DNA from 3 places in the Streptomyces sp. NPDC127177 genome. Region 3 is predicted to be linked to each of the others. Evidence: riboswitches for the same ligand, from Rfam matches in the RefSeq annotation. Region 3 holds a riboswitch; each other region holds the start of a gene.

The links. Region 3 has a riboswitch for cyclic di-AMP ahead of ACFVJX_RS31300 (peptidoglycan DD-metalloendopeptidase family protein). Riboswitches for the same ligand answer to the same signal wherever they lie in the genome.
Positions count from the first base shown of each region.
Region 1: another riboswitch for cyclic di-AMP. It lies ahead of ACFVJX_RS14415 (transglycosylase family protein); the one in region 3 lies ahead of ACFVJX_RS31300 (peptidoglycan DD-metalloendopeptidase family protein).
Region 2: another riboswitch for cyclic di-AMP. It lies ahead of ACFVJX_RS07900 (transglycosylase SLT domain-containing protein); the one in region 3 lies ahead of ACFVJX_RS31300 (peptidoglycan DD-metalloendopeptidase family protein).

Region 1 covers NZ_JBHXUW010000019.1:61,895-67,869, reverse strand. The annotation lists gene ACFVJX_RS14430 (DUF501 domain-containing protein) at 1-485, opposite strand, end outside; gene ACFVJX_RS14425 (septum formation initiator family protein) at 570-1,040, opposite strand; gene eno (phosphopyruvate hydratase) at 1,139-2,419, opposite strand; gene ACFVJX_RS14415 (transglycosylase family protein) at 2,723-3,457, opposite strand; cyclic di-AMP (ydaO/yuaA leader) riboswitch at 3,462-3,633, opposite strand; gene ACFVJX_RS14410 (transglycosylase family protein) at 3,945-4,892, opposite strand; gene ACFVJX_RS14405 (cytochrome P450) at 5,028-5,975, opposite strand, start outside.
Region 2 covers NZ_JBHXUW010000008.1:25,251-31,225, forward strand. The annotation lists gene ACFVJX_RS07885 (GMC oxidoreductase) at 1-767, shown strand, start outside; gene ACFVJX_RS07890 (carboxymuconolactone decarboxylase family protein) at 884-1,363, opposite strand; gene ACFVJX_RS07895 (dihydrodipicolinate reductase) at 1,360-2,439, opposite strand; gene ACFVJX_RS07900 (transglycosylase SLT domain-containing protein) at 2,673-3,578, opposite strand; cyclic di-AMP (ydaO/yuaA leader) riboswitch at 3,582-3,770, opposite strand; gene ACFVJX_RS07905 (MarR family transcriptional regulator) at 4,116-4,454, opposite strand; gene ACFVJX_RS07910 (hypothetical protein) at 4,865-5,146, shown strand; gene ACFVJX_RS07915 (FABP family protein) at 5,172-5,714, opposite strand; gene ACFVJX_RS07920 (HelD family protein) at 5,941-5,975, shown strand, end outside.
Region 3 covers NZ_JBHXUW010000070.1:29,290-35,264, reverse strand. The annotation lists gene ACFVJX_RS31310 (DUF6126 family protein) at 42-218, shown strand; gene ACFVJX_RS31305 (tyrosine-protein phosphatase) at 247-1,059, opposite strand; cyclic di-AMP (ydaO/yuaA leader) riboswitch at 1,450-1,642, shown strand; gene ACFVJX_RS31300 (peptidoglycan DD-metalloendopeptidase family protein) at 1,646-2,584, shown strand; gene ACFVJX_RS31295 (SGNH/GDSL hydrolase family protein) at 2,768-3,610, shown strand; gene ACFVJX_RS31290 (STM4011 family radical SAM protein) at 3,643-4,566, opposite strand; gene ACFVJX_RS31285 (STM4012 family radical SAM protein) at 4,574-5,935, opposite strand; gene ACFVJX_RS31280 (STM4013/SEN3800 family hydrolase) at 5,932-5,975, opposite strand, start outside.

The sequences.
Region 1 (5,975 bases), on a different contig from region 3:
CACCACTCGGGCAGCATCGCGATCGCCTCGTCCCCCAGCGGGTTGACCCCCGGCCCGGCGGCCAGCGAATGTCCCACGAGCACGTGCAGGCACTTCACCCGGTCCGGCATGCCCCCCGCACTCGGGAAGCCCTCGAGCACCTCGATGGCGTCCCGCCGCGCGATGTAGTCCTCGTGCGCGGCCCGGTACGCGGCGGCCAGCTCCGGGTCCGTACCGAGGCGCTCGGTCATCTCCCGCATGACCCCGTTCGCCTCCAGCGTGCCGATCGCGGACGCCGCACGCGGGCACGTCAGGTAGTACGTCGTCGGGAACGGCGTACCGTCCTCCAGCCGCGGCTGGGTCTCGACCACGTCCGGGTTTCCGCACGGGCAGCGGTGCGCGATGGCGCGCAGCCCGCGCGGCGGGCGTCCCAGCTGCTGCTGGAACGCCGCGATGTCCGCGTCGGTGGGCGCGGTGGACTCGGTCTGGGGAGGGGGCGTTTCCATGCCTGCCTAGGTTCTGATCGGGCTGCTCGAACTGCGGTTCTGCAGAGGAAAGGGGAGAGAGACGTGGGAGGGACGGAACGCGGGTCAGCCGCGGTCGGCGCTGTCGACGCCGTCCCACAGGTTGGAGTGCCACGGCCGGCCGGACTCCTCCGGCTTCCCGTTGCGCTCCCTGACCGCGTCGGGGTCGACCACCGTGTAACCGGTCTCCCCCGGGAGAAGGTAGTGCAGGTGCTCGCGGGCCAGCCGCCTGACGTAGGCGTCGTCCTGGAGGCGCGCCTTCTCGTCGCGCAACTCCTCGGTACGGGCCTCGGCCTCCTGCGCGAGCCGCTCCTGGTCGGCGATCTCGTCGCGCTGCGACACGTACTGCCGCATGGGGTAGGCGAGGGCGACCACCAGCGAGCAGACCACCAGGGCCAGGAAGGCCGCCCGGCCGGTGAGGCGGGAGCGGCGGGCCTGACGGCGGTTCTGCGACCGGTAGACGCGGGCCGCGGTCTGCTCACCGAGCAGCCTCAGCCGGGTCGCGGTGGAGAACCGGTCCCGGTCCTTCGCGGCCATGTCTCCGCCTCCCCATTACGCACGTCCGTCCCCGCACACGGTACGGGACCGAGTGCGGGGACGGACGGAAGCCGGGGCAGTTGCCCCTGCCCGGCTTGTCAGCCCTTGAAGCGCGGGAACGCCGAGCGGCCCGCGTACACCGCGGCGTCGTCGAGGATCTCCTCGATGCGCAGCAGCTGGTTGTACTTGGCGACACGGTCCGAACGGGCCGGGGCGCCGGTCTTGATCTGGCCGCAGTTCACGGCGACCGCGAGGTCGGCGATGGTGACGTCCTCGGTCTCGCCGGAACGGTGCGACATCATGCACTTGAAGCCGTTGCGCTGGGCGAGCTCGACGGCGTCCAGGGTCTCGGTCAGCGAACCGATCTGGTTGACCTTGACGAGCAGGGCGTTGGCGGAGCCCTCCTCGATGCCGCGGGCCAGGCGCTCCGGGTTGGTGACGAAGAGGTCGTCGCCGACGATCTGCACCTTGGCGCCGATCCTGTCGGTGATGACCTTCCAGCCGGCCCAGTCGTCCTCGTACAGCGGGTCCTCGATGGAGACCAGCGGGTACGCGTCGACGAGCTCCTCGTAGTACTCGGTCATCTCGGCGGCCGAGCGGGACTTGCCCTCGAACTCGTACGTGCCGTCCTTGTAGAACTCCGAGGCGGCGACGTCGAGCGCGAGCGCGATGTCCTTGCCCGGGGCGTAGCCGGCCTCCTTGATGGCCTCGACGATGAGGTCGAGGGCGGCGCGGTTGGACTCCAGGTTCGGCGCGAAGCCGCCCTCGTCACCGAGACCGGTGGACAGGCCCTTGGTCTTCAGGACCTTCTTCAGCGTGTGGTAGACCTCAGCGCCCCAGCGCAGGGCCTCGGAGAAGGACTCCGCGCCGATCGGGGCGATCATGAACTCCTGGATGTCCACGTTGGAGTCGGCGTGCGACCCACCGTTGAGGATGTTCATCATCGGGACGGGCAGCAGGTGCGCGTTCGGGCCACCGAGGTAGCGGAACAGCGGCAGGTCCGAGGCCTCGGACGCGGCGTGGGCGACGGCGAGCGAGACGCCGAGGATGGCGTTGGCGCCGAGCGAGCCCTTGTTCTCGGTGGCGTCCAGGTCGAACATCGCCTGGTCGATCAGCCGCTGCTCGGTCGCGTCGTAGCCGACGAGCTCCGGGCCGATCTGCTCGATGACGGCGAGGACTGCCTTCTCGACACCCTTGCCGTGGTAGCGGTTGGGGTCACCGTCGCGAAGCTCAATGGCCTCGAACGCACCGGTGGAGGCTCCGGACGGGACGGCAGCACGGCCGGTGCTGCCGTCGTCGAGGCCAACCTCGACCTCGACCGTGGGGTTGCCCCGGGAGTCGAGGATTTCCCGGGCTACGACGACGTCGATGGACGGCACGAGGCATCTCCTTCTGGGATATGACGCTGGTTGTGCAGGGTCACTTTGGCCTTGCGACAAGAGCCTAACCGGCCCGGCCGTCTCAGTCGGCCGGGCGCCCGTCCCCTGGGACGAAAAAGGACCCAAGGGCAGGCATTAAGGGGCATACGGCCAGAAATTTACTGGCCGGTAACTACAACAGTTGAACAATCAACACAGAAACGCGCGGACCCCGGCCCGGCACGCACGGGGGGAAGATGCGGCCGGACCGGGGCGCTCGGCGAGGAGAGTGCCGACCGCTCCGCGAAGGAGCGGGGTTCTGGACTACTTCGCCAGGTGCAGCTGCTGACCCGGGAAGATCATGTCGGCGTCCTCGACGATGTCCTTGTTCAGCTTGAACAGCTGCTCCCAGCCGCCCTTGACCTTGTGGTCGGCCGCGATCTCGCTCAGGGTGTCACCCGCGACGACCTTGTACTCGCCGTCACCCTTCTTGACCTTCTCGCCGGTCGGGGTGGTGACGGTCTTCTTCGCCTCGGGGGCGGTCGAGCGGTCCGAGCGGTTGGTGGAGGGGGCCTCGCTGCGCTCGGCCTTCTTCGGCTCGGCCTGCTTGGCCGGAGCCGAGCCCTGCTCGGGAGCGGTCTCGGTCTTGCCGGAGCCGGTGTCGACGCCCGGGTCGACACCGTCGTTGCTCAGGTTGCCGGCACCGGCGCAGGACCAGGCGCCCGGTCCCTGCATGTCGAGGAGCTTCTCGGCGACGGCGATCTGCTGGGACTTGGTGGCGAGGTCGGCACGGGCCGCGTACTGCGTACCACCGGCGGCGGCCCAGCTGGACTGCGAGAACTGCAGACCGCCGTAGTAGCCGTTGCCGGTGTTGATGGACCAGTTGCCGCCGGACTCGCACTGGGCGACGGCGTCCCACGTGGAGACGGAGGCGGCGGAGGCGCCGGTCGCACCCATGAGCGGCACGGCGATGGCGGCACCGGTGACACCGGCGAGCGTGGCGATACGGACGGCCTTGGACGGGCGGCGGTGCTTGTTGCCCTTGCTGTTGAGCAGCATCGAGACTTCTCCTCACCGACGCCTACGAGGTGAGCTGTCGGGTTCGGGCCAAGTGAGTTGCCCGGTCGCACGTCCTAGCGCACGACTTCACCCCAAGCCGTTCCCGATGCGTCTTGCGACGATCGGACCCGGCGCTTACCTGGGTCCCCCGCTCCTGCCTACGGCGCTTTACGCGTCTGTTCCCTTCGACCGACGGCAGGATTCGGCGTGACGATCGACGGGGCCCGCGGTGCGAGCGGTTCCGACCGTAAACACACGCAACCCCCACATCAAAGAAAGACATACCGGATAAACAGCCCTTAATTGCATCTGAAAAACATATGTTTGCGCAGGTCGGAACGGATGCGGAGGGACCACCCGGACAAGATGCGTCAGTTCACGCAAAGAGACCCATGTCTCACTTAGTCAAAAGTGGGACATAGGCCTCTTAAGTACCCCGGATTCAGGGTGTTTTCAGCTGTTGATCAGACCGCGCACAGGGCTGTTCTCATCCGGCCTTCACGCCGAGGTCCAGGCTCTGGCCAGGCAGGATGAGGTCCGGGTCGGAGCCGACCTCCGCCTTGTTGGCCTCGTACAGCTCCGTCCAGCCGCCGGGCAGCTCCTGCGCCTGCGCGATCGCCCAGAGGTTGTCGCCGGCGCGGACGGTGTACGTGCCGTCAGCGGCCGGTGTGTCCTTGTCCCGTGCGTCACCGTCACCCCGCGAGGCGTGCCGCCCCGAGTCCCGCTCGCCGCCGCTCTCGTCGGGAGCCGGCGCGCCGCGGTGCTTGCCACCCGTCTCCGAGCCCTCACCTGACCCGTCCGAGGCGTCGCCGGATGGGCCGTTCGCGTCGGTCGAGCCGGACGGCGAGGGCGTGGCGGACGGACTCTTCGAGGTGTCCGACGTACGTTCCTTGCCTGCCGCGTCGTCGGTGGCATCGTCCGAGGGAGCGTCCGTCGCGTCCTCGGAGGCCCCGTCGGACGGCTCCGCGCTCTTCGCCGGGTCGGCACTCTCCGCCGGGTCCGCGCTCTCCGACGGGTCGGCGGACGGCGTGCTGCCCGGGTCGACGCCCGGCAGGGACCCGTCCTCGGCGAGGCCGGAGACGACGGCGCAGCTCGGCCACGCCTTCGGGCCCTGGTCGTCCAGGACCTTCTCCGCCACGGCGATCTGCTGCGAGCGGCTGGCGAGGTCCGCCCGGGGGGCGTACGAGTCGCCGCCGTAGGACTTCCAGACCTCCTGCGAGAACTGCAGGCCGCCGTAGTAGCCGTTGCCGAGGTCGGCACTCCACATGCCACCGCTCTCGCACTCGGCGACCCGGTCCCAGGTCGAGGCGTCGGCGGCGTGCGCGCCGGCCGCGCCGAGCAGGGGGATGGCGATGGCCGAGCCGGTCACACCTGCGGCGACGATGATCGCGGGTGCCTGACGAGGGCGACGGTGTCTGCCGTTCGCGGAGCCCATGGGAATGCCTTCCGTGTGACTGACGAGTGACTGGTGAGTCGAACGGTGAACCTAGCGGGACTCGAACGTGTGTCACAAGTCGATGCAGCGCAGATCACGTGAAAGTCACAGAGTTGACAGAGTGTCACTTTCCTTTTAAACCCGTTCGGGAGTGAACTCCACCGGAAGTGTGCGCAGTCCGCGCATAATGAGCCCGCCACGCCAGCGCAAATCGGCAGGTTCCACCGCAAGCCGCAGATCCGGAAGGCGTTTCAGCAGCGTGGCGAGCGCCGCCTGCCCCTCGAGGCGGGCGAGCGGTGCTCCCAGACAGTAATGGATGCCGTGCCCGTAACCGAGGTGCTGGTTGTCACGCCGGGCGAGGTCCAACGTGTCCGGTCCGTCGAAGCGCCCGGGGTCCCGGTCGGCCGCCGCCAGCACCACGAGCACGGGGTCCCCCTCGGCGACCCGCTGCCCGCCGATCGTCAGCGCCTCGGTGGCGAACCGCCAGGTCGCGAGCTCCACCGGACCGTCGTACCTGAGCAGTTCCTCGACGGCGGTGGCCAGCAGATCCGTCTCCCCCGCCGCCAGGGACCGCTGGAGCCGCTCGCGCTGCTCCGGATGGTTCAGCAGGGTGTGGACGCCGTTGCCGATCAGGTTGACCGTCGTCTCGAAGCCGGCGAACAGGAGGATGAAGGCCATCGCGGCGGCCTCGTTCTCCGTGAGGTGCTCGCCGTCGTCACTCGCCCGGATCAGCCCCGAGATCAGGTCGTCCCCGGGGTTCTCGCGCTTGCGGTGGATCAGTTCGAGGAGATAGCCGCGCATCTTCTTCACGGAACGGGCCACCCCGCCGCGCGGTCCGCCGCCGTGCCGGATCATCATCCCCGCCCAGTCCCGGAAGTCGTCCTGGTCCTCGCGGGGGACACCGAGCAGGTCGCAGATCGCGTAGATGGGCAGCGGGAAGGCGAACTCGTGGATGAGGTCGGCCGTCCCCTTCTCGGCGAAGGAGTCGATGAGGCGGTCCGTCAGCTCCTGCACGCGCGGCGTGAACTCCGCGATGCGCCGGGGCGTGAACGCCTTCGACACCAGGCGTCGCAGCCGGGTGTG
Region 2 (5,975 bases), on a different contig from region 3:
AGGTCACTTCGGTCGCCCCGGCGTCCGCCGGGGGCTACACGGTCGTCATCGACCAGCTCCGCACGGACGGGAGCACCGAGGCCACCAAGACCGTGACCGCCGACAAGGTGTTCTTCGCGGCCGGCAGCGTGGGTACGAGCAAACTGCTCACCGAGCTGAAGGCCACCGGCAAGCTGCCCGGGCTCAACGACGAGATCGGCAAGGGCTGGGGCGACAACGGCAACGTCATGTGCGGCCGCGCCAACCACCTCTGGGACCCGACCGGCGCGGTCCAGTCGAGCATCCCCTGCGGTGGCATCGACAACTGGGCCGCCGGTGGCGCGTTCGCCGAAGTCGCGCCGTTGCCGACCGGGATCGAGACGTTCGCCTCGTTCTATCTGTCGATCACCAAGAACCCCAACCGCGCCCAGTTCTCCTGGAACGCCGCTACGGGCAAGGTCGACCTGAACTGGCAGACCGCGTGGAAGCAGCCGTCCATCGACATGGCCAAGACGATCTTCGACAAGATCAACGCGAAGGAGGGGACGATCTACCGCACCGACCTCTTCGGCGTGTACAAGATCTGGGGCGACCACCTCACCTACCACCCCCTCGGCGGTGCGGTGCTGGACCGGGCCACCGACAACTACGGCCGCCTGCTGGGCCACCCGGGCCTGTACGTGATCGACGGTTCGCTGATCCCCGGCAACACCAGCGTCAACCCGTTCGTCACCATCACGGCACTCGCCGAACGGAACATCGAGAAGATCATCGCCACCGATCTGTGACACCGCCCCCGACACCCGTCCGAGGCGACGGCCCGGCCAGTAGGAGGCGACGGAACCGGCCTCCTACTGGGTTCGCCCCGGGCGACGGCGGACCCGACGGGCCCGGGGCTTCCGGCTCAGTGGCCGGGCAGCACGCACACGGCGTCGAGGCCCAGTACGTGGTTGAGCCGGCCGAACGCCAGCCACGAGCCGATGCTCATGCTCAGCTCGACGATCTCGCGCTGGCTGTAGTGCGCGGTCATCCGGCTCCAGAACTCCTCGTCCAGACCGTGGTGGTCCAGGGCGTACCGCTCGGCGTACTCGGCGGCCAGCCGGGTCCGGTCGTCGAAGGCTCCGGTGGTACGCCACTCGCCCACCGCGTCGGCGAACTCCTCCTCGACCTTTTCGCCGTCCCGCTCGGTGCGCCAGTCGAGGCAGAACAGACACCCGTTGATCTGCGCGATCCGCAGCCGGGCGGCCTCGAACTCCCGCAGACCGAGGGAGGTGTGCTGGTACACGGACAGTGAGAAGTTCGCAGCGGCCATCCCGATGCCGGGGACCATGTCGCCCCACACGTATCCGATCGGTTCCTGGCCCTCGGGTATGTCGATGATCATGGCTGCTTCCTTCCGAGTCTGCCGGCTGCGGGGCGCAGGGGGACGTCGAGTGCGTCGTAGAGTCCGGGCTCCGCCTCCACCAGCCAGTCGATGGCGTTCACCAGCCGGCCGACCGCGGTGGCGTTGCCGCCCGCCGAGCGGTTCTCGCCCTCGTCGGAGGCCTCGACCGTGACCTCGATGCGCGGACGGCCCTCGATGATCACGCGATGGGCTCCGGAGCCGTCGGGCGGCGTGGGCCAGTCCGGGGCGCAGGACGGGTGGATGCGGGTGACGTGCTCGATGACGATGCGCGGTTCGCCCCCGACGATGCCCTGCACCTCGAAGCGGACCGCGCCCTGGGTGCCCGCCTCGAACCGGCCCATCGTGCGGGTGGTCACCGTGGTCTCCAGAGGGCGCCTGGCCATGGTCTCCCGGATGTCGTCGAGCTCCACCTCCAGGGCCCTGGCCATCAGTCGTATCTGTCCACCCCACACCATGGTCGGTACCGAGGCCGCGAGCATGAGCGGCTCGTACTCCATGGGATGTCCCATGCCGATCAGATGGCGGACCGCGTCCGGCTGGTCGTAGGTGGAGTAGTCGAAGATCTCCTGGCAGCGGATCGCGTCGACCGTGCTCCCGAGTCCGCTGATCAGCAGGGGCAGCACGTCGTTGCCCCAGCCGGGGTCGACGCCGGAGACGAACAGGGAGCCGCCGCCGTCGGCGACCGCGGCCAGGACCGGATCGCGCAGTTCGGGCGGCGCGCCGTGCCGGTCGTAGAGCGCGTACAGGGCGGGGGTGACGACCACCGCGCCCGTCCGGACCGCCCTGACGATGTCGGCGAGCGCCTCGTCGGGGCGGATGTCCCCGGAGGCGGCGTACACGACCGCGCCGGGAGCGGTGGCCAGCACCGCGTCGATGTCATCGCTCGCCGCGACGCCCAGATCGCGGCCGAGCCCGCCGAGGTCGCCCGCGTCACGGCCGGTCTTGCCGGGGTCGTGGACGAGCACGTGTGCCAGTTTCAGGGCCGGATGGGCCTCGACGGCGCGGATGGCCGCGCGGCCGACATTGCCGGTACCCCAGACCACCGTGGAAATCATGCGGCGGAGGGTAGCGCGCGGGATGAAAGGTTCATAGTGCCATCGCGCACCCGGTTGCGAGGCCTGCCGGAGGGGGCCGTGGGTTCCGGCGGAGGGGCGGCTCCGAAGGCTCCGGGCGAGGGCCCGGCCGCCTTCCTGGTGTCCGGGCCGCACGCGCGAAGGGGTGGGGCGGAGCCTCACGGCTCCGCCCCACCCCTTCTGCCGACTCACCCCGTGGGCGGAGCCGTGTGATGTCAGTAGGCGCCGAACACGTTGTCGATCGAGCCGTACGTGGCCGCGGCGTAGTTGCACGCGGCGGTGATGTTGGCGACGGGGTCCAGGATGTCCGTCGACGTGCCGGCCACGTGGAAGGCGTCGAAGGTGGGCTGGATGACCTGGAGGAGGCCCTTCGAAGGCGTGCCTGCGGCAGCGTTCGAGTCCCAGTCGTTGACGATCTGCGGGTTGCCGGAGGACTCGCGGATGATGTTGCGGTAGATGCCGTCGTAGCTGCCGGGGATGCCGTTCTGCGCCATCACGGCCAGCGACTCCTTGATCCAGCCGTCGAGGTCGTCGGTGTACGCGGTCGCGGACTGCGCGGGGGCGGTGGCGGCGGTGTTCTCGGCGACGGGGGTGGCCGTCCGCTCCGAACGGTCGGCGCGGCCGGTTCCCTCGGCACGGTCGGAGGACTGCGAGGCGCCGTTCGCGGACTTGGACTCGTCGGCCGGCTTCGACTCGGTCGTCTTCGCCTTCGATTCGGCCTTCGGCGCCGTCTTGGGCGCGACAGCCTCGGACTTGGCGCCGATGGTCAGCTTGAGGCCCGGGTGAATGAGGTCGGGGTTCTGGCCGACGACACTCCGGTTGTCCTTGTAGAGCCGCTCCCAGCCACCGCTGAGGGAATGCCCCTGGGCGATCTTGTAAAGCGAATCGCCGGAGACGACGGAATAGACGGTGGACTCCGCCTTGTGCGCGGCGATTTCCTTCGCAGCGACGGAAGTCGGGGCCGCGGCCTTTTCGGCGACGGCAGCGTGCGCCGGGGCGGCGGAAGCCGATCCGGCGCCGATCAGGGGCAGTGCGAGGACGACTCCACCGGTGCTCACGGCGATGAAACCGCGGGTCAGGGAGGTGGACTTGGAACGACGGTGCTTACCGTTGAAGGGCATGACGAATTTCCTCTCCGCCGCCTGCGAGGTGAGCTGTCGGGTTCGGACTGGAGATGTCCGGCCGCACGTGATGGCGACTTCACCCCTAGCCGGTCCGGATACCGGACCGGCGGCAAAACTGGGTCCCCCGCTCCTGCCGTACGTGAGTGGGTCGGGTTCCCGGACGGCGGCAGGATTCGGCGTTCCATCCGGATTGACGGCGACCGTAAGCGAGAAACACCGACCGAAACAAGCCAGGAATTCCAAATCCCAATTGATCCACAAGATCAATTAAAGGAAATGCTCACATCGGGACCTCGCGACGGAAGTCAACTTTCTTGGCGCAGCAGGGAACCGAAGCCCGACGCCCTGCGTCCGTGGGCGGAAAAGTGATGCTGGCCACTGCGCCCGAAAGGAGCGATTTGGTCAATATTCACCATGTTTGATCCCCCGAAAACACACCCTGAGTGGTCATAACGAGCAGTTCGGATTAATTACCCAATCAGGACATTTGGCAGCACCTGAAAGTCACCCCGTCCCACCGGAGCCCGCCCCTACTCAAGGCCGGAGGCGACCGACAGCCTCCGGCGTGAGATAACGGGCCAGCACATCGAGCGCCTCGGTGACCGCCAGCAGCCGCTGCAAGTCATCGGTGCCGAGCGCGGCGGCCAGAGCCCCGTCGACCGGCGCGGCCCTGACCTCGGCCACGCGTTCCGAGACCTCGGATGCCCGCCGGATCAGCTGCCGCCGGACGTCCGCCGGATCGGGTGCCGTCACGATCGAGCCCGGCTCCTTCAGCCGGGCCACGGCACCCGAGACCCGACTCTGGGGCAGACCCGTGTGCACGGCGATCGAGCTCACCGAGGTGTCCGGATGCCCGAGGAGGTCGCTCGGCACGACGAGGGCCACCCGGGCGCCGACCGCCGCACACCGGCCGAGGCGGGCGGCTCCGGGAGCACCTCCTCGCCGATCTGCATGAGCGAGCCGGCCGACCGCCTCGTGGACCGCTGGACCGTGGTCACCCACGACCGCCGGGACCTCTCCCGCAGCACCCTCCACTCCCCCGGGCACCGCGTCACCATGGCGCAAGCACGCGGACGACGTGCACCTCCTGCCGGCGGAACCGACCGACGAGCCCGCCCTGATGCTCGGGTGCGGCATGGGCGCCGCCATCGGCCTGCACCTCGCGGCCGCCCGTCCCGAGCGGCGCGCACTGCTGGTGACACACGACCCGGTCGCCCCGTCGCTACTGCCGGTCGTGGTCGACGAAAAAGCCGAAGTCGCCGTGACGGCGCGGGGTGAGCGGCATGGGGGTGAGGTCCGGCTCGGTCTCCTGGTGTGCGGGATCGATCCTCACCGCGGTCGTCGAGGCCGAACCCGACCTGGAGGCGCTGCGAACCGCTCCCGTACGGATCGTGCCCGCGGGCGGTGGCACGACGGCGCCTTCGGTCTTCGTCGGACAGTGCGCACAGCGCCTCGCCGGCCTCACCGGCCGGGAAGTCGTGCGGTTCCCCGGCGGACACAACGGCAACACCACGCACCCACGGGCCCATGCGGTCCGGCTGCGGGAGGTCCTGACCGGAGCGTGAGCGCCACCGGCCCCAGGACCCGCCCTCAGCTCTCGCGTCGGAGCCGCGCCGAGAGATGGTGCTGAAGGGGCTGCCCGACCGCCGCGAGGTCATGGACGCACGTGAGCGTGCCGTCGTCCGTAAGGGTGTAGCGGCGCCGGGTGGCACTGACCTCCTTGGCCGTGGGAGCGAGCGCCACCTGATGGGTGGCCAGATCTGCCGAACCGTCGCTCGCACGGCCCGTCAGGATCTCCGCCACACCGGTGGGCTGAGTGATCAGCGCCTCCACCCGCCCGTCCGGCTGCATCCGCCACCAGCCGCTCTCCCGGGCCGACGGTCGCAGCGGGGCACCGTCCGCGTCGAGCAGCCAGGCGCGCGCCTCGTAGTGCAGGAAGGGCCGCCCGTCGTGGCTGAAGGTGACTTCCTGCGCGTACCGGAACTCCTCGGCGAGCGTGGGGTATTCGCCGCTCCCCCGGCCGGTCCAGGTGCCCAGGAACCCGACAAGCGGTGCGAGCAGGGCGTGCGGGGACGGTGATTCGTCCGGTCGGAACGCGTCGGGATAGGGGGACTTGCGGGCGGGGTCGAACATCGTGCGCGCTCCTGGGTCGGGCCGGTGCCGGACGGCAGCCTATGGGCTGCCGGGCCGGTTCGGTCCCGCGGACACGAGAAAACCCCGGTCCGCAATTGCGGACCGGGGTTTTTCCCAGGTATATTGAGTGTTTCTGTGCGCCCACAGAAAAGGCCCCTCATCGGGGGCCGCTAAGAAAGACCATATCCGGCAGGGAGCCATTTTGTCAACTCGGGAAAGCTCCGAATTGCAGAAGGAACAGGAATTCATCGACCGGCTCTA
Region 3 (5,975 bases):
GTCCCCGCCGCCGGCACGTCCGGCGGCCAGAGAGGACTGTCATGTCCGATTCCGAGAACTACGATCCGCTCACCCCGGCCCGGCGCAAGGACTCCGATTCGCAGGAGAGGAAGATGCCGCGCGGCCTCGTCATCAGGCTGTTCGCCTATCTGGTGGCCGGGCACGTCGTCGCGGGCTTCCTCTACCTGCTGTTCGCGGTGGGGATGCACAACCAGTAGGAGCGAGGATGCGCCGCGCCGGATCCGCTCACGCGTCGTCCAGGAGCTGTTCGCGCAGCCGTTCCCGGGTGGCGGGCGTGATCTTCAGGGCTTCCGAGAGGTAGCGGTCGGTGCCGCCCCAGGTCTCGTCGATCGTGGCGAAGGCCGCGGCGAGGTATTCGCTGTGGGCTCCGAAGAGCGGGCTGAGCAGCTCCATCACCTCCGGCGACATCCCGGCCGCCGAGGTGTCGCTGCGGCGCACCCGGTAGCGGCGGTGGGCGTCGTTGGACTTGAGGTAGTCGGCCTCGATGGTCTCGCGCCCGACACCGACCGCGAGCAGCGAGACCGCGATCGAGAGCCCCGCCCGGTCCTTGCCGGCCGCGCAGTGCATCAGTGCCGGGACGCTGTCCTCGGCCAGGGCGTGCAGCACGCGGCTGTGCTCGGCGGTGCGTTCCAGGATGATCGTGCGGTAGGAGGCGACCATGCGGGCGGTGCCCTTGCCGTCGGCGAGGAGGCCGCGAAGCTCGTCCATGTTGCCGTCGCGCACCATCCGCCAGAACTCGCTGCCGTCGGCCGGGTCGGTGAGCGGGATGTTCACGTTGCGCACCCCGGGCAGCTCCACGTCCAGTCCGTCCAGCTTGTGGTCGGCGGCGTTGCGGAAGTCGAAGACGGTGTGCAGGCCGAGGCCGCCGAGGAACGCGGCGTCCTCGGCCGTGGCGCTCGCGAGGTGACCGCTTCGGAAGAGCCGCCCGTACCGCAGCCGTCGTCCGTCCGAGGTGGGCAGCCCGCCCAGATCACGGAAATTACGGACTCCCGCCAGCTCGGGTTCCGTCGACGGGGTCTGCGGCAACTGCTGCGTCACGGTCACTCCTGGAGGCTCTGCCGCCGACGCGTGTCGCCGACGGGTCCACTCTCGTGACGATACGACATCGGTGACCCAGGCAATCATCTCGGTAACCGCCCATGTGCGGGCTCCTGGGGGCAGCGATCGAAGCATGACATGTCTGGATTGTGGCTTTTAGTCGTACATGCCCTGCTTATAGGGGAGATGGTCACCTGCTCGTGAGCGGGATCATATCCGTGACGGTGTGTGGCGGCGGCCGGTCCGGGTAATCCTTACGCCGCGCGGAAAGCCAAGATCCATAATCCACGGAGTGTGACGGGAATTCCGTGCCGAATTTCAGAACCGGAATCCGGGGTGGAACCCGCGGCTTGTTTCCGTCGTCCCGGCTCGCTTACGTTCACTCTCAATCCGGATGGAACGCCTAATCCTGCCGCCGTCCGGAATTCGCACCCACTCACCGTGTGGCAGGAGCGGGGGAACCAGGTAAGCCGCCGACCGGAGCGATCATCCGGCCGGCTCGGGGTGAAGTCGCGCCAGGCGCGGCCGGGCATCTCCAGCCCGAACCCGACAGCTCACCTCGTAGGCGCCGGAGAGGAAATTCTTCATGCCCACACCGGGTAAGCACCGCCGTCCGAAGTCCAGCACCATCGCCCGCGGCGTCGTCGTCGCGAGCGCCGGCGGAGCCGTCATCGCGCTTCCGCTGCTCGGCGCCACCGGTGCCAACGCCGCGGAGCACGCCGCTCCCGCCACCGCGAACTCGGCCGCCGCCGCGCACGCCACCCCGGCCAAGCCGGTCGCCGACAAGCAGTCCGGCTCCAAGACGTACTCCGTCGTCTCCGGCGACTACCTGTCGAAGATCGCCGCCCAGCACAAGCTCAAGGGCGGCTGGGAGAAGCTCTACCAGGACAACCGCAAGGTCGTCGGCGACAACCCGAGCCTGATCTTCCCGGGCATGAAGCTGACCCTCGGCGGCGCGGCCTCCGGCCACGCCTCGACCACCGGATCGCACACCTCCACCCCGTCGAAGGCCCCGTCGAAGGCGCCCGCCAAGACCGAGTCGAAGGCCTCCACGGCCTCCAACTCCTCCTCCTCCGACACCCAGTCGTCCGACGAGTCCTCGGCCGACCAGAGCACTGACTCCGGCTACGTCCACCCGGTGCCCGGCAACCACACCACCGAGTACCGCGCATCCGGCGCCAGCTGGTCCAGCGGCAGCCACACCGGTATCGACTTCCCGGTCTCCACCGGCACCAGCGTGAAGGCGATCACCTCCGGCACCGTCGTCACCGCCGGATGGGGCGGCGCGTACGGCAACGAGGTCGTCATCAAGCACGCCGACGGCCACTACTCGCAGTACGGCCACATGTCCTCGCTCTCCGTCTCGGCCGGCCAGACCGTGACCGCGGGCCAGCAGGTCGGCCTCTCGGGCGCCACCGGCAACGCGACCGGCCCGCACCTGCACTTCGAGATCCGCACGGGTCCGGCGTACGGCTCGGACATCGACCCGATCGCCTACCTGGCGTCGCACGGGATCAACGTCTGATCCGGGCAGCACGGGTCCGGTGAACCGGACCGGAGCAATACACAGAGGGACGGTGTGCGGCGGCGCACCGTCCCTCTGCTTATTCCCCGTTTACCAAAACCTGACCGGGTGGTCTATCTCACCACCCGTCAACCCCGTATTACGGTCGCGTAGGTCACATTCGAAGGTGCAGGATATGCCCTTGTGGCAGACGATTCGAGAAACATCCGACAGGGCGTCATCAACAGACAGGGCGCCATCGAGTCGTACGCGGCGATTGGCGACAGCTTCACCGAGGGAGTCGGCGACCTTGGCCCGGACGGAACATTCGTCGGCTGGGCGGACCGGTTCGCAGTGCTCCTCGCGGACCAGCTCCCGGACCTCGGCACGGAAGGCATCACAGGTGCCGTGCACGGGAACTTCAGGTACGCCAATCTCGCCGTACGAGGACGTCTCCTCGACCAGATAGTCGAGGAGCAGGTACCGCGTGCCAAGGAACTCGCCCCCGACCTGGTGAGTTTCTGCGCGGGCGGCAACGACATCATCCGGCCGGGCACCGACCCCGACGACGTGGCCGAGCGCTTCGAGCGCGCGGTCGCGGAGCTGACCGAATCGGTCGGCACCGTCATGGTCACCACCGGCTTCGACACCCGCGGCGTTCCCGTCCTGCGCCATCTGCGCGGCAAGATCGCCACCTACACGGCGCACGTGCGGTCCATCGCGGACCGCTACGACTGCCCGGTGCTCGACCTGTGGTCGCTGCGGTCCGTGCAGGACCGGCGCGCATGGGACGGCGACCGGCTGCACCTCTCGCCCGAGGGGCACACCCGGGTCGCGCTGCGCGCCGCCCAGGTCCTCGGCCTCGACGTACCGGCCGACCCGGACCAGGAATGGCCGCCGCAGGTCCACCGGGGGACGCTCGAGGTCCGGCGCGACGACATCCACTGGGCGCGCGAGTACCTGGTGCCGTGGATCGGTCGCCGGCTGCGCGGCGAGTCCTCCGGAGACCACGTGGAAGCGAAGCGGCCCGACCTGCTTCCGCTCTGAGGCCGGGTGGCTCCCGGGACCCGGGAGCCCGGTCAGAGTTGGCCGGACGGGTACCGCTCGGCGGACTCCGGGCCGGTCGCCCCGGGAGCGCCGATGCCGTACAGCGGCCGGGCCGGTATGCGTTCCAGCACGCCGCCCGCGAAGACGTCGTACAGCGGCAGCGTCTCCAGATGGACGTAGCCGATGTGGCAGTCGCAGACGGCGAGCGGGCAGGCCCGCGGGGCCAACGCCTTCCGGTAGCTGCCGTCGTAGAGATTGCCGAGCTCGGCCCGGACGAAGTGGCAGCGGCGCACCGTGCCGTCCCCGTCCACCGAGACGACCGACTCACCGGTGCGGCAGGGCAGCCCGGCCGAGGGGTGCGGACGGCGGCTGTACGGGAACAGCGGGTCGATCTCCGTCCACCGCTCGGCCTCCTCGTCCGTATAGCTGTGCCCCTCCGCGGCGTTGACCCAGAGGTAGACCTCCTCGGGAAGCGCCGCCCTCAGCCGTCGGGCCTCGTCGAGGTGGGCGTCGAGACCGACCACCCCGACGCTGTGGCGGATGCCGAGCGACGTCAGCTCCCCGCATCGGGCGAGGAACCGCTCGTAGGGTGTCTGCCCCGGGTGGTACGTGCACCAGAGCGCGATCTTGTCCCGGCCCGCGGTGCCCGCCGCGCCGAGCCACTGTGTACGCCCGCTGAGGTTCGTCTGGATCGCCACCCGGCCGATGTGCGGCAGCCGCGCCAGTTCGACCATCGCCCGGCGGTACCAGGAGCGCACCAGCCCCTCGCCCCACGGCGTGAACAGCACCGATATCCGGTCGCCCGTCTGCGCCGCCGCCCATGCGGTGAATCGCTCCAGCGCGGCCCGGTCGGCGCGCAGCTGTTCCCGGCTGTCCCGCCGCTTGGCGAACGGGCAGTACGGGCAGTCGTAATCGCACGAGGCGAGCGGGCCGCGGTAGAGAATCGTCAGGTCCACGAGGGCCTCACTTCAGCTCGTACGAGGCCATCGCGGCCCGTACGGCGGGGGAGAAGAGATCCGGGCCAAGGGCGTCGGAGTGCGCGAGGCCCTCGGGCGACAGACGAAGCAGCCCCGACGCCGCCCCGGCGGGATCGAGCCAGCCCCGCTCCTCGAACAGCGCCAGCTCCTTCGCGAAGTCCTCCTGCGGCAGGGTGCCGAACCGCTCCCGGTACTCCGACAGCCGCATCCCCTCGGCTTGCAGGACCGACTGCAGGAGATGACGGCGGCGCGCCTCGTCGCCGTCGGTGAACCGGCCCACCTCGGCGTGCGCGAAGTCCTCGGTCGCCGTGTAGCCGTCGATGATCGCCCGTACCTCCCGCATCTCCACCGCGTAGTCGAAGGAGTAGTGCAGCCGCGAGGTGTACGAGCGGGCGCCGCAGCCCAGACCGATCATGCCGTCGGTCTGACAGGCGTGGTCGTCGGGTCCGGCCGTGCGCGGGGCGCCGGCGCGGCGGAACATCCGCATCGACACCTGCTCGTAGCCGTGCGACAGGAGGTGATCGCGGCCCGCCCGGTACAGCCGCAGCCGCTGCTCGTCCCAGGCCGACTCCGTGTCCGCGGCCGAGGCGCTGCTCCTGCCCAGCGCGGTCAACGGACGTACGTACAGCGGGTAGAGGTACAGCTCCTCCGGCCGCCACTGGAGAGCCGCGTCCAGCGAACCGCGCCAGCTCCGTTCGGTCTGGCCGTCGATCCCGTAGATCAGGTCGATGTTGAGGACCGGAATGCGGGCGTCCCTGATCAGCCCTAGGGCCGTCTCCACATCGGCGCGGCGCTGCGGGCGGACCGCCGCACGGGCCTCCGCATCGACGAAGCTCTGCACACCGATGCTGATCCTGGTGGCCCCCCGGTCGGCCAGGACGGCGAGCCGGTCGGCCGTCGCGGTCGACGGCGACGTCTCGACGGACAGCGGCACCGATCGCAGGTCGGCGCCCATGCGCTTCTCCGCGATGCCGCACAGCCGCTCCAGTTCGCCGGCCGTCAGGAAGGTGGGCGTCCCGCCTCCGAAGGCCGCGGCGGCGAAGCGCACCGGCTCGGCCTCGCCCAGCGCGTCCCGTACGGCTGTCGCCTGCCGGTCCAGCGCGTCGAGATAGCGGGTGGTCAGCTCGTCGGGGGCGCCGATGCGGGTGAAGAGGTTGCAGAAGCCGCAGCGGACCTCGCAGAACGGTATGTGGAGATAGAGCGAGAGCGCGTCCTTGTTCTCACCGGCCCACAGTTCGCTCAGCGCCGGCCGCCCGCCGGGGTGTTCGGCCAGCCTGCCGTACGCCGTCTTGTGCGGATAGGCGTAGACGTAGCTCCGGTACGGGCGGATCGAGTGTTGGCTGTTCATCGGGCAGTGGCCCCCGGTTCCAGGAAGAAGTGCGCGTACG